Regions from separate parts of the Bacillus sp. VA15 genome, predicted to be linked through region 4. Evidence: riboswitches for the same ligand, from Rfam matches in the RefSeq annotation. Region 4 holds a riboswitch; each other region holds the start of a gene.
What was found. A riboswitch is a leader RNA that binds a small molecule or an ion and turns the genes downstream of it on or off. The one in region 4 is predicted to bind S-adenosylmethionine.
Positions count from the first base shown of each region.

Region 1: another riboswitch for S-adenosylmethionine. It lies ahead of AC0DBE_RS12645 (5-methyltetrahydropteroyltriglutamate--homocysteine S-methyltransferase); the one in region 4 lies ahead of AC0DBE_RS09320 (bifunctional homocysteine S-methyltransferase/methylenetetrahydrofolate reductase).
Region 2: another riboswitch for S-adenosylmethionine. It lies ahead of AC0DBE_RS06845 (phosphoadenylyl-sulfate reductase); the one in region 4 lies ahead of AC0DBE_RS09320 (bifunctional homocysteine S-methyltransferase/methylenetetrahydrofolate reductase).
Region 3: another riboswitch for S-adenosylmethionine. It lies ahead of mtnW (2,3-diketo-5-methylthiopentyl-1-phosphate enolase); the one in region 4 lies ahead of AC0DBE_RS09320 (bifunctional homocysteine S-methyltransferase/methylenetetrahydrofolate reductase).

Region 1 is NZ_JBVQPQ010000004.1:172,219-175,422, reverse strand. It holds gene AC0DBE_RS12650 (5-methyltetrahydropteroyltriglutamate--homocysteine S-methyltransferase) at 1-584, opposite strand, end outside; SAM riboswitch class I at 662-768, opposite strand; gene AC0DBE_RS12645 (5-methyltetrahydropteroyltriglutamate--homocysteine S-methyltransferase) at 837-1,970, opposite strand; SAM riboswitch class I at 2,055-2,161, opposite strand; gene AC0DBE_RS12640 (LURP-one-related/scramblase family protein) at 2,228-2,716, opposite strand; gene AC0DBE_RS12635 (hypothetical protein) at 2,893-3,147, opposite strand.
Region 2 is NZ_JBVQPQ010000002.1:382,221-385,424, reverse strand. It holds gene AC0DBE_RS06860 (dihydroorotate dehydrogenase) at 1-40, shown strand, start outside; gene pyrF (orotidine-5'-phosphate decarboxylase) at 9-728, shown strand; gene pyrE (orotate phosphoribosyltransferase) at 725-1,357, shown strand; SAM riboswitch class I at 1,502-1,607, shown strand; gene AC0DBE_RS06845 (phosphoadenylyl-sulfate reductase) at 1,772-2,473, shown strand; gene cysP (sulfate permease) at 2,485-3,204, shown strand, end outside.
Region 3 is NZ_JBVQPQ010000002.1:580,559-583,762, reverse strand. It holds gene AC0DBE_RS07870 (carbon-nitrogen family hydrolase) at 1-254, opposite strand, end outside; gene mtnE (methionine-glutamine aminotransferase) at 349-1,542, shown strand; SAM riboswitch class I at 1,584-1,684, shown strand; gene mtnW (2,3-diketo-5-methylthiopentyl-1-phosphate enolase) at 1,768-2,985, shown strand; gene mtnX (2-hydroxy-3-keto-5-methylthiopentenyl-1-phosphate phosphatase) at 2,982-3,204, shown strand, end outside.
Region 4 is NZ_JBVQPQ010000002.1:834,168-837,371, forward strand. It holds partial or broken gene AC0DBE_RS09310 (CvfB family protein) at 1-738, opposite strand, end outside; gene AC0DBE_RS09315 (YajQ family cyclic di-GMP-binding protein) at 837-1,328, shown strand; SAM riboswitch class I at 1,436-1,553, shown strand; gene AC0DBE_RS09320 (bifunctional homocysteine S-methyltransferase/methylenetetrahydrofolate reductase) at 1,645-3,204, shown strand, end outside.

The DNA of each region.
Region 1 (3,204 bases), on a different contig from region 4:
TAGCGGCAGCCTCTGTCATAAAACGCTTGAATCGCTTTTTTATATGCTTTGGATACATCGTGCTGGAAAAGGTGATAGTCGTTTTTGTATGCATCCTTTTCCAGCTTTCCGCGGAAAAACAACATATTCGGGCTTGGGATCGTCATCTTTGGTGTCGCGTCACCGGCAATGCTATGGAGAAAGGAGTAATCTTCAAGCATAGGGTGAGTCGAAAAGTCGATATCGCCGGTCACTTTTATGCCGCGTGCTTTTGTCTGTACGTTATGGAATTGAATGCCCTGCTCAGGAGTAAACGGCTCAACGCCATCTAAGTTTTCAAGGAAATCAAAGTGCCACCACGCTCTGCGGAATTCACCGTCTGTCACGACGTTCAGGCCGGTGTCCTTCTGTTTTTCCACAATGCGGGTGATTTCATCGTTTTCGATTTGGCGAAGCTGCTCAGCCGTAATCTCGCCGGCCGCTTTTTGCAGCCGCGCTTTTTTAACGGGCTCAGATCTCAGCAGGCTTCCGACTTGATCCGCGCGAAACGGCGGTTTTTTTCTTTGAAGTGATTTTTGTTCTGCGGGTGTTGTTTGTTGTGGCATGTTGTCCATTCCTTCTTTCCATTCGAATATAAAAAAGCTCTTCCTTTGGATAAGGAAGAGCTTGTGTGACAATCTCAACCTTATCTTCAAGAGCAATCATTGCTCTAAAGGATTTAGCACCATTCTGTTAAACAGCGGTTGCCGGGTATCGCAGGGCCAGTCCCTCCACCTCTCTTGATAAGGAAAACCTTTTTATGAAATTTTCTGATAGTATATATTATTCACACATTTTATGTTTCTGTCAATGATAGATTATCTCCACACATCGTTGGCGATGTCGATCACATGGCGCAGCTTCGCCCATTGCTGCTCCTCTGTCAAAAGATTGCCTTCTTCTGTAGAGGCGAAACCGCACTGCGGGCTGAGGCACAGCTGATCCAGGCTGACAAAGCGCGCCGCTTCATTGATTCGGCGCTTCACATCCTCAGGATTTTCAAGCTCGCCGTATTTCGATGTAATCAAACCGAGTACAATTTGCAGATCCTTGCGTTTCACGAAACGGAGCGGATCAAAGTTACCGGAGCGGTCATCATCGTATTCCAAGAACAGGCCGTCCAAATGTAAGCCATCCAAAATCGTTTCCGCTACAGCGTCATAGCCTCCTGATGCCGCCCAAGTTGAACGGAAGTTGCCGCGGCAAATGTGCATCGTGATTGCTAAATCATCAGGTCGGTCTGCCACTGCATCGTTAATCGTTTTGGCGAATAAGGCAGGCAATGTTTCTGGATCGCCGCCAAGCGCTCGGACGACCTCTCTGCCTTTTTCCTCAAAGAAGAGAGACCATGACGTATCATCAAGCTGAAGATAGCGGCATCCAGCGTCATAGAAGGCTTTGATTGCTTTTTTGTACGCTTGGGCCAGATCATGAAAGTATTCCTCTTGGTCGTCATAAATCCCTTTATCGGCTTTTTCACCGAAAAACAGCATATTCGGGCTCGGAATCGTCAGCTTTGGTGTCGCGTCACCGGCAATCTCATGTAAAAATTGATAATCGGCAAGCGCGGGGTGGCTCGTAAAATCGAGTTTTCCCGTCACTTTGATGCTGCGTGCTTTTGTTTTCGCATGATGGAACTGAATCCCTTCAGCCGGGATGAACGGTTCCACACCGTCAAGCCCTTCCAGGAAATCATAATGCCACCAGGAACGTCGGAATTCCCCGTCTGTTACCACATCGAGACCGATTTCTTTTTGTTTTTCCACAATGCGGGTGATCTCTTGATTTTCGATATCACGAAGCTGTTCCGCAGTGATCTCGCCAGCCGCTTTTTTTTGCCGGGCTTCTTTCACCGGAGCAGATCGCAGTAAACTGCCAACATGATCGGCACGAAAAGGAGCTTTGATTTGTTTTTCTGTTTTTTGTCCTGCAACATTTGTTTGTTGAGCCATGTCATTCGCCTCTTTTCTGAAATGTGTTGTGCATGAAAAAAGCTCTTCCTTTGAGTAAGGAAGAGCTTGAATGATCAAATCTCCGCCTCATCTGCAAGAACGCAATGTTCTAAAGGATTTAGCACCATTCTGTTTGAAACAGCGGTTGCCGGGTATCATAGGGCCAGTCCCTCCACCTCTCTTGATAAGGTACATCTTCATATTCAGATTTTAATTATCTTAATATTATTACTTTTGGATCAATTGTCAACACCTTTTTAGAAAATACTTTCATCTTCGTCGTCATATAATACCATATCCAGCACGATAGCAATGGCTGTGCAGATCAGCACATCTTCCTCGTTTGCAATTTGCAAATGATAGGAATCACCCCAGCTAAGCCACTTTTTGCTCACTGACATCCGGACATTTTCCCCGTCCGTCAGTTGAAATTCATCCTTCCACAAGTCACCGTCAATTTCCCAGTTGAGCTTGGAAATTTCAAATTTTGGTTTAAAAAACGTTAATTTCTTTGCCACCTCACAAACTGTTTTCCCGCCAATTGAAATCTCGTATCGCGGCAATACAGACATTACTTTTTGTTCTATGGAAACGAGTGTTTTTCCGGATGAATCTGTCATTTGTAGCGAGTCTCCTAACGAAAAGAACCGGCCCTCGACCTTGAATGTCTCTTGTTCATCTCGGTCATAAATGTGAAATGCATCTTTAAACGAGAACATTTTTTGTTTCATAAATAATTCGATCATTGCTGAAGTCTCCTTTTGGATTTGCCTTGTAAGAGATTACGGACAGGCGGCAAAAAGGTTTCAAGTTCCAAATCTAGTGATCAGAAACCCTGCTGATTGTTTTTCCCGAGTAATAAATGTTTCTAAAATTGAAAAAGGCTGCATGATTCAGCAGCCTTTTCGTTTGAAATATAGGATTAGGAAAGAGGCATCCGGCGTTTTTGGCGGATGGCGTCAAGGTCGATTAGGTTGTTGTGATGAGGTGCGGCTGCTGGCAGAGGGCTTGTCTTTTGCGGTTTGCGGCGATTGTCCTTGCTGAAAGAAAAAAGAAGATAGCCGCATAATGCGATGATAATAAATAGGATCATTTTACATACCTCCCAAAAAAAGTTTTGGTATTCTCTATTGTACGGATAAAATGTCAAAAAGTATTCAAAAAATTCTAAATCCATTTAAAAATAAATAACTGCCCCTCAAAAACAGTCTAACCTGATGACCTGAAAATAGTC
Region 2 (3,204 bases), 450 kb from region 4:
CTGGAACCATGAAAAACAACCTGCCCATCATCGCGCTTGATTTTGCATCAGCTGAAGAAACACTTGCGTTCTTAGCGCCTTTTCAGCAAGAACCGTTATTTGTAAAGGTTGGAATGGAACTTTTTTATCAAGAAGGGCCTTCTATAGTTAAACAATTAAAAGAAAGAAATTGCGAGCTGTTTTTAGATTTAAAGCTTCATGACATCCCGACCACTGTAAACAAAGCGATGAAGCGCCTTGCCGGTCTCGGGGTGGACCTCGTCAATGTTCATGCGGCCGGAGGCAAAAAAATGATGCAAGCAGCTCTGGAAGGCTTAGAAGAAGGAACGCTTTCCGGAAAAAAACGCCCGTCACTTATCGCGGTAACCCAGCTGACAAGCACATCTGAACAAATGATGAAGAATGAACTGCTGATCGAAAAGCCTTTGATCGACACGGTCGTGCACTACAGCAAGCTGGCAGAAGAAAGCGGACTTGATGGAGTGGTCTGCTCTGTTCATGAAGCAAAAGCCATTTACCAAGCGGTGTCGCCTTCATTTCTGACTGTCACTCCGGGGATCAGGATGTCAGAGGACGCTGCGAATGACCAAATCCGCGTAGCGACACCTGCAATTGCAAAAGAGAAAGGTTCATCAGCGATTGTGGTAGGACGCTCGATTACCAAAGCGAAAGACCCAGTAAAAGCCTATGAAGCTGTCAGACTCGAATGGGAGGGAATCAAATCATGAAACAAATCATCGCAAAACATCTATTAGACATCCAAGCTGTATTTTTACGCCCGAACGAGCCATTTACATGGGCAAGCGGCATTTTATCGCCAATCTACTGTGACAACCGCCTTACGCTATCTTTCCCGGAGGTCAGAAATGATGTCGCCTCAGGTATCAGCAAGCTTGTCGAAGAGCATTTTCCTGAAGCTGAAATGATTGCGGGAACAGCTACAGCCGGTATTCCTCATGCTGCTCTGGCGGCTGACCGTTTGAATCTTCCGATGTGTTATGTGAGAAGCAAGCCGAAAGCGCACGGAAAAGGCAATCAGATTGAGGGAGCTGTTCAAAAGGGGCAAAAAACTGTCGTTATTGAAGACTTAATCTCCACAGGAGGAAGCGTACTTGAAGCTGCGGCAGCTTTACAAGCGGTTGGCTGTGAAGTGCTCGGTGTCGTCTCCATTTTTACGTACGGGCTCCCTAAAGCGCAGGAAGCCTTCGCAAAGGCAGAACTTCCATACTACTCTTTAACTGATTACGATACGCTCACAGAGGTCGCGCTCGAAAACGGAAATATTCATTCAGACGATCTAGAAAAGCTGAAAACGTGGAAACGAAATCCCGAGTCAAAAGATTGGTTTAAAAAATAAGAAATAAATTTCGGTGATGTATAGAGGCTTCAAAGCCTTGTTGTACTTGAAAACAGGCCACTCGGCCTGTTTTTTTATTAATCCTATAAAAAAAGTCGGGTTGACTTATGTTAGAATTGTGCTAAAATTTACTACAAATCTAAAAACTTATCAAGAGCGGCTGAGGGACTGGACCTATGAAGCCCGGCAACCTGCATAGTTTGTAAGGTGCTACTTCCAGCAAAATGAATTCCATTTTGAAAGATAAGGGCTACATGCTGTTCCTGTCTTTCTTTCCGCCGGATTGAAAGTTTTTTATTTTAAGAGGAAAAAAGGCTGTATGTGATAACAGCAGCCGCGCATCACATTACAATTGGGAAAAGACAACCGGCAGAAAGCTACTGTTTGTTTGTCTCCGAAAGGAGGAAAGAAGAAATGTTAACGTACGATAATTGGGAAGAACCAACGATTACATTTCCGGAAGACGACCCTTATAAAGGAGCGCTTTCAGTTTTAAAGTGGGCATACGGCCATTACGGCAATCAGCTTGTTTATGCCTGCAGTTTCGGAATTGAGGGAATCGTTCTGATTGACTTAATTTATAAAGTAAAAAAAGACGCAGAGATTGTGTTTCTTGATACAGGACTTCATTTTAAAGAAACCTATGAAACGATTGAACGAGTGAAAGAGCGTTATCCGGGTCTTAATATCATCCTGAAAAAACCAGACCTTACCCCTGAGGAGCAAGCCGAAGAACATGGTGACAAACTGTGGGAAAGAGAGCCGAATCAGTGCTGCTATCTTAGAAAGGTTGTTCCTTTAAGAGAGGCGCTTTCAGGACATCCAGCCTGGCTTTCCGGTCTGCGCCGCGATCAAGGGCCAAGCCGTGCCAATACGAATTTCTTAAACAAAGATGAAAAATTCAAATCAGTAAAAGTATGCCCGCTTATCCATTGGACTTGGAAAGACATTTGGAGATACACATCCCGGAATGAGCTGGACTACAATCCGCTTCATGATCAAGGATATCCTAGTATTGGCTGCGCGCCTTGCACGGCTCCTGCTTTTACCGCAGAGGATTTACGTTCAGGCAGATGGAATGGTATGGCGAAAACAGAATGCGGACTGCATGAATAAGGAGCTGCAAAATGGAACTAGCCGCTATTTTATTTAGCTTGTTTTTCGCGATGAATATTGGTGCAAGCGGCGCTGCAGCTTCGATGGGAGTTGCTTACGGCTCTGGAGCCATTAAAAAGAAAACCTACGCTTTGATCCTATGCGCAGTCGGTGTGCTGGCCGGGGCGGTCATTGGCGGGGGCGAGGTTGTAAAAACCATCAGCTCCGGGATTATCCCCGAGCAGACGATTACACTGACGATTGTTTGCATCATTATTGGAGCCGCTGCGCTGTCGCTCTTTACGGCTAATCTTCTCGGCATTCCTTTGTCGACAAGTGAAGTAACAGTCGGCGCAGTTGTCGGCGTGGGAGTGGCTTACAAAGTATTGTTTGTGAACAACCTGCTGGTCATTGTGTCGTTTTGGGTTTTTGTCCCGCTGTTCGCTTTCGGTTTCACATATTTTGTATCTAAGCTGTTTCGTTATTTTAAGATTGAAATTAAATCTTCTAAAAAGCAAAAAATCCTTGGCATTGTTTTGTTAGGTGCCGGATTTTTTGAAGCATTCTCTGCCGGTATGAACAATGTGGCGAATGCCGTTGGCCCGTTAGTGGCGGCCGGTGTGCTGGATGTAACGAAAGGAACCTTATACGGGGGAGCTTTTGTTGCTCTTGGCGCGTTGTTATTAGGCCGGCGGGTGTTAGAAACAAACGGGAAGAAAATTACGAGATTCTCAAAAGGAGAAGGCATTCTC
Region 3 (3,204 bases), 250 kb from region 4:
GCGACCGATCCGGCGACAATATGAACGCCATGTTTTTTTGCTGTTTTCTTCAGCCAGCTCTGAGCAGAATGCCCGTCTTCATCAGCGAGCTTATCAAGGTTGGCCAAGTCATATCCAGTTGTCCATAATTCAGGAAGAACAAGAACATCAGCATGTTTGCTTTCTTTTTCAATCAAAAATTCAGCCTTTTTTATATTTTCCGAAGGTTTACCGTATGAAATATCAAATTGAAGACAAGATATCGTCCATTTCATCTTTTTAACACCCCAAATTTTTCTTTACTTTTTTCATTTAACCATATATGATGATGGACTATCATTTCAAGATTTTTTTAGAAGGTGAGAATAGATGAAATTTGAACAGTCTCATGTATTGAAAGAATTGCCTAAACAATTCTTCGCTTCTCTGGTGCAGAAAGTGAACCGAAAGCTCGCAGAAGGACACGACGTCATCAATCTCGGACAGGGAAATCCGGATCAGCCGACTCCGGAACATATCGTCGAGGAAATGAAACGAGCCGTTGCGGATCCTGAAAATCATAAATACTCGTCTTTTCGCGGCTCATACAGTCTGAAATCAGCCGCTGCAGCATTTTATAAACGAGAATACGGTATCGATCTTGACGCGGAAACTGAAGTCGCTGTATTATTCGGCGGGAAAGCCGGTCTGGTCGAGCTCCCGCAATGCTTGTTGAATCCGGGTGATACGATTTTAGTTCCGGATCCGGGCTATCCTGATTACTGGTCAGGTGTCACACTCGCGAAAGCGAATATGGAAATGATGCCGCTCGTAAAGGACAGGGCGTTTCTTCCTGATTACAGCAGCATCGCGGCTGAAGTAAGGGAACAGGCGAAATTGATGTATTTGAATTATCCGAATAATCCGACGGGAGCTGTTGCTACCTCCGAGTTTTTTGAAGAAACAGTGAGTTTTGCGAAAGAAAACGGGATCTGTGTCGTTCATGATTTTGCTTACGGCGCTGTAGGATTTGACGGCTGCAAGCCGTTAAGCTTTTTGCAGACTGAAGGTGCGAAGGATATCGGAATTGAAATTTATACGCTGTCAAAAACGTATAACATGGCAGGGTGGCGGGTCGGCTTTGCTGTCGGAAACGCTTCGGTCATTGAAGCGATCAATCTTTATCAAGACCATATGTTTGTCAGTCTTTTCAGAGCGACTCAGGAGGCTGCAGCGGAAGCACTGCTAGCTGATCAGACGTGTGTGGCGGAGCAAAATGCCCGATATGAGAGCAGGCGAAACGCTTGGATTGCGGCATGCCGGGAAATCGGCTGGGATGTGACAGCTCCGGCAGGTTCATTTTTTGCCTGGCTGCCTGTGCCTGAAGGCTATACTTCCGAGCAGTTCTCAGACCTTTTGCTGGAAAAAGCGAATGTGGCGGTTGCGGCTGGAAACGGCTTCGGTGAATATGGCGAGGGCTATGTCAGAGTCGGACTGCTGACAAGTGAAGAAAGACTCAAAGAAGCCGCTTATCGAATTGGGAAACTGAACCTGTTTACCCAAAAAAGCATTGACAAGATCTGATAACGATGGGATAATTCAAAATAATTTATAAAATCTATATTTTCTTATCAAGAGCAGGCAGAGGGACGAGCCCGATGAAGCCCGGCAACCGACTTATAAAGCACGGTGCTAATTCTTGCAGCTGGCGGCTGAGAGATAAGATTCGGACGAGAAACGAAACCTCTTTAGACGCGATTGCTGTTTGAAGAGGTTTTTTTATATGGATGAAATGAAAGGAGCTCTGGCATGAGTGAGTTATTAGCAACATATCTCCTGACCGAACCGGGAGCCGATACAGAGAAAAAAGCAGAACAAATCGCAACAGGATTGACAGTAGGCTCATGGACAGATCTGCCCCTTGTAAAACAGGAGCAAATGCAAAAGCACAAGGGGCGGGTGATAAAGGTCGAGGAAAGAGAGGGAACTCCTGCATCAGGGAAACAAGCGGTGATCACAATTGCCTATCCTGAAATCAATTTCTCTCAGGATATTCCGGCTTTGCTGACAACAGTGTTTGGCAAGCTGTCGCTGGACGGAAAAATCAAATTACTCGATCTTCACTTCTCTGAAGCATTTAAGCGCACGCTGCCGGGACCGAAGTTTGGCGTATACGGCATCCGGAAGCTGCTGGGAGAGTTTGAGAGACCGCTGTTAATGAGCATTTTTAAAGGGGTTATCGGAAGGGACCTGAGTGATATTAAAGAACAGCTCAGGCAGCAGGCGCTTGGCGGAGTTGATTTGATTAAGGACGATGAAATTTTCTTTGAGACAGGTCTGGCGCCTTTTGAAACAAGAATTACAGAAGGAAAGCAAATATTGAAAGAAACGTATGAGCAAACCGGGCATAAAACGCTGTATGCGGTCAATTTGACTGGACGTACGGCTGATCTGAAAGACAAAGCGAGACGCGCTGCCGAATTAGGAGCAGATGCGCTTTTGTTTAATGTCTTCGCTTACGGCTTGGACGTCATGCAAAGCCTAGCGGAAGATCCCGAAATCGCAATCCCGATTATGGCACATCCAGCTGTCAGCGGGGCGTTTACGTCTTCTCCGTTCTACGGATTTTCTCATGCTCTTTTGCTCGGAAAATTGAACCGGTATTGCGGTGCTGACTTCAGTCTCTTCCCATCTCCATACGGTTCGGTTGCGCTTCCAAAAGAAGATGCGCTGGCGATTCACGAAGAATGTGTAAGAGAGGATGCCTTTAACCAAACATTTGCTGTTCCGTCAGCAGGCATTCATCCCGGTATGGTTCCGCTTTTAATGCGGGATTTCGGCATAGATCATATTATTAACGCCGGGGGAGGCGTACACGGACATCCGAACGGCGCCCAAGGCGGGGGCAAAGCGTTCAGAGCCATAATTGATGCGGTCTTAGAAGCCCAGCCGATTGATGAAAAAGCCGAACAATGCAAGGATCTAAAGCTTGCCCTTGATAAATGGGGAAAGGTTGAAGCTGTATGACGACTCGAAAGCCTTTAATTATTTGTGATTTTGACGGAACCATCACGATGAACGACAACATTATAAGCATCATGAAAACATTTGCTCCGCCGGAGTGGACGGCATTAAAAGACGGCGTGCTGTCCAAAACGCTGTCGATCAAGGAAGGTGTCGGACGGATGTTCGGCCTTCTGCCAAGCAGTTTAAAAGAAGAGATTACAAGATTTGTATTGGAAGATG
Region 4 (3,204 bases):
CTCATATACGTCAGAATGTACTCGGCATCTACAGACAATGCATCCTGTTTTCTCGGAAGCAGCGACATGTTGACTGAACCGTCTTCTTTTACTTGAATCACCCGTCCCGTGATTCTTGAGCCGAGTCTTGGCTCCTCTTTTCTTTCTGACGGATGGATAAAACCGCGGATACCGTCGTCTGTGATGATGAATGAACCCGTTGCGATTAATCTGTACACCGTACCTGTCAGCTCTTTATTCATCAGATCTTCTGAAGCGTCGGTAAACAGTTCGCTGATGATATCTTCAGGCGCTGGTTTCGCAAACATGCGCCCCCGGTTCGTCACTTTCAGCATACAGTAGAGCTTATCCCCTTTTTGCGGCCAGACATCCTCGTATGGCGGCAAATGCTCAGTTGCAACAAGCGCATCCTTAGATAAGCCGACATCAACGAAAACGCCCATATCTTCCACTTTATCCACCACTTCGACCCAGCCGTACTCATCAGCGCTGATGACCGGAATTTTCATCGTGGCCGCAAGTCTTTCCTGCTGGTCCACGTATATAAAGACCTCTACCTCATCTCTGTCTTCGATATCCTCAGTTATTTCACTGTTATGTAAGAGAATCGTATCTTCTCCGTCGGTTAAAAAGTAACCGAAGTCAGTTTGGTGATCTATACTCAAGGTTAATTGCTGCCCTGGTCTCATGCTATCGTCCTTCCTGTTCCGCTTATTTTTCTGCGGATTCTGTTAACATTTTTTCCAATCATCACAAATTGATTCTTTGTTCTGTTGGAAGTTTCTCTTTATTCTACTATAATCAACACATAAGTTAAATGTTATGGAGGTTTTCATATGGCAAAAGAAAGTTCATTTGATATTGTATCAAAGGTGGAATTGCCCGAAGTGCAAAATGCGATTCAAATCGCACTGAAAGAAATCAGCACACGCTATGACTTTAAAGGAAGCAAAAGCGACATTTCTTTAGATAAAGAGGAGCTTGTCCTCGTTTCTGATGACGAATTTAAATTAAGCCAGCTGAAAGATGTACTGGTCAGTAAATTAATTAAACGAAACGTGCCGACAAAAAACATTGATTACGGCAAGGTTGAAAGCGCGTCAGGCGGAACAGTGCGCCAGCGTGCAAAACTTGTTCAAGGCATTGACAAGGACAACGCCAAAAAAATCAATACCATCATCAAAAACTCCGGACTGAAAATAAAGTCTCAAGTGCAGGATGATCAAGTGCGCGTCACCGGAAAAAACAAGGATGACCTGCAGCAGATTATCACAGCAGTGCGGGGCGCGGATCTGCCAATTGACGTTCAATTTATAAATTTCAGATAAATTTTCTGAATCCTATTGATTATTGTCTTTATTTTCGGTAAATTTGGAGAAAGGGAAAATGCCAGGCATCTTTAGGGCACTTCCTGAACACGAAAATTTTATATCCGTTCTTATCAAGAGAAGCAGAGGGACTGGCCCGACGAAGCTTCAGCAACCGGTGTAATGGCGATCAGCCATGACCAAGGTGCTAAATCCAGCAAGCTCGAACAGCTTGGAAGATAAGAAGAGACAAAATCACTGACAAAGTCTTCTTCTTAAGAGGACTTTTTTTATTTCTCTTTTTTTCCTTGCTGAATGTGAATAAAGGAGGCAAACAATGGGACTTTTAGAAGATTTGCAAAAACAGGTGTTAATTGGCGACGGCGCCATGGGGACACTCCTCTACTCCTATGGCATTGACAGGTGCTTTGAGGAGCTCAACATTTCAAAGCCGGAGGAAATTCAGCGCATACATAAAGCGTACGTTGAGGCTGGAGCCAACATCATTCAAACAAATACGTACGGGGCCAATTATATTAAATTATCCAGACACGGGCTTGAGGATGACATCAAAAAAATGAATCAGGAGGCGGTAAAAATCGCGCGGGCTTCAGCAGGCGATGCGTACGTGCTGGGGACGATGGGCGGCATCCGTACCTTTAATAAAAACGCGTACAGCCTTGACGAAATCAAACGCAGCTTTCGCGAGCAGCTGTACCTGCTGCTGCATGAAGAGCCAGATGGCTTGCTGTTAGAAACGTATTATGATTTGGAAGAAGCACGTGAAGTGCTAAAAATCGCGCGCAAAGAGACTGGCCTTCCGATTATGCTGAATGTCTCCATGCATGAGCAAGGCGTACTGCAGGACGGAACACCGCTTTCTGAAGCATTGCGATCGATCGCGGATCTCGGAGCTGATATCGTCGGCATTAACTGCCGGCTCGGTCCTTATCACATGATTGAAGCGCTTAGCGAAGTGCCGATTTTTGATGACGTGTTCTTATCAGTTTATCCGAACAGCAGTCTTCCCTCGCTTGAAGAAGGCCGGCTCGTCTATGAAACAGACGACACGTATTTTCAAAACAGCGCGTCAGAATTCCGCAAGCAAGGCGCGCGGATTATCGGCGGTTGCTGCGGCACCACGCCGAATCACATCCAGGCGATGGCAGAAGCGGTTGGCGGGCTTGCTCCGATTACAGAAAAAGAAGTCAAAACCCGGGCGAAGGAATTCATTTCTGTTCAGCATGAGCGGACAGAGCCCGGCCTGAATGAGATCGCAGCGGAAAAACGCTCCATTATCGTAGAGCTGGACCCGCCGAAAAAATTGAGTTTCGACAAATTTCTGTCCGCTGCTGCTGAATTAAAAGAAGCGGGAATCGACGCCCTGACCCTCGCTGACAATTCCCTGGCTACTCCGCGGATCAGCAATGTTGCCTGCGGCGCCCTTGTGAAGCAACAGCTCGATATGCGCTCTCTTGTCCATATTACATGCCGTGACCGAAATATTATCGGCTTGCAGTCACATTTAATGGGTCTGGATACGTTAGGGCTGAATGACGTGCTGGCCATTACTGGCGATCCTTCTAAAATCGGGGATTTTCCGGGTGCGACGTCTGTGTATGATTTAACATCCTTTGATTTAATCAGGCTGATCAAACAATTCAACGAAGGACTGTCCCTGTCTGGAAAACCGCTTGGCAAGAAAACGAATTTCTCAGTCGCCGCCGCATTTAATCCTAATGTCCGCCATCTGGATAAAGCGGTAAAACGGCTGGAGAAAAAAATAGATTGCGGCGCCGATTATTTTGTTTCACAGCCTGTCTATTCCGAGCAGCAGCTTGTCGATATCCATAACGAAACAAAGCATCTGAAGACACCGATCTATATCGGCATTATG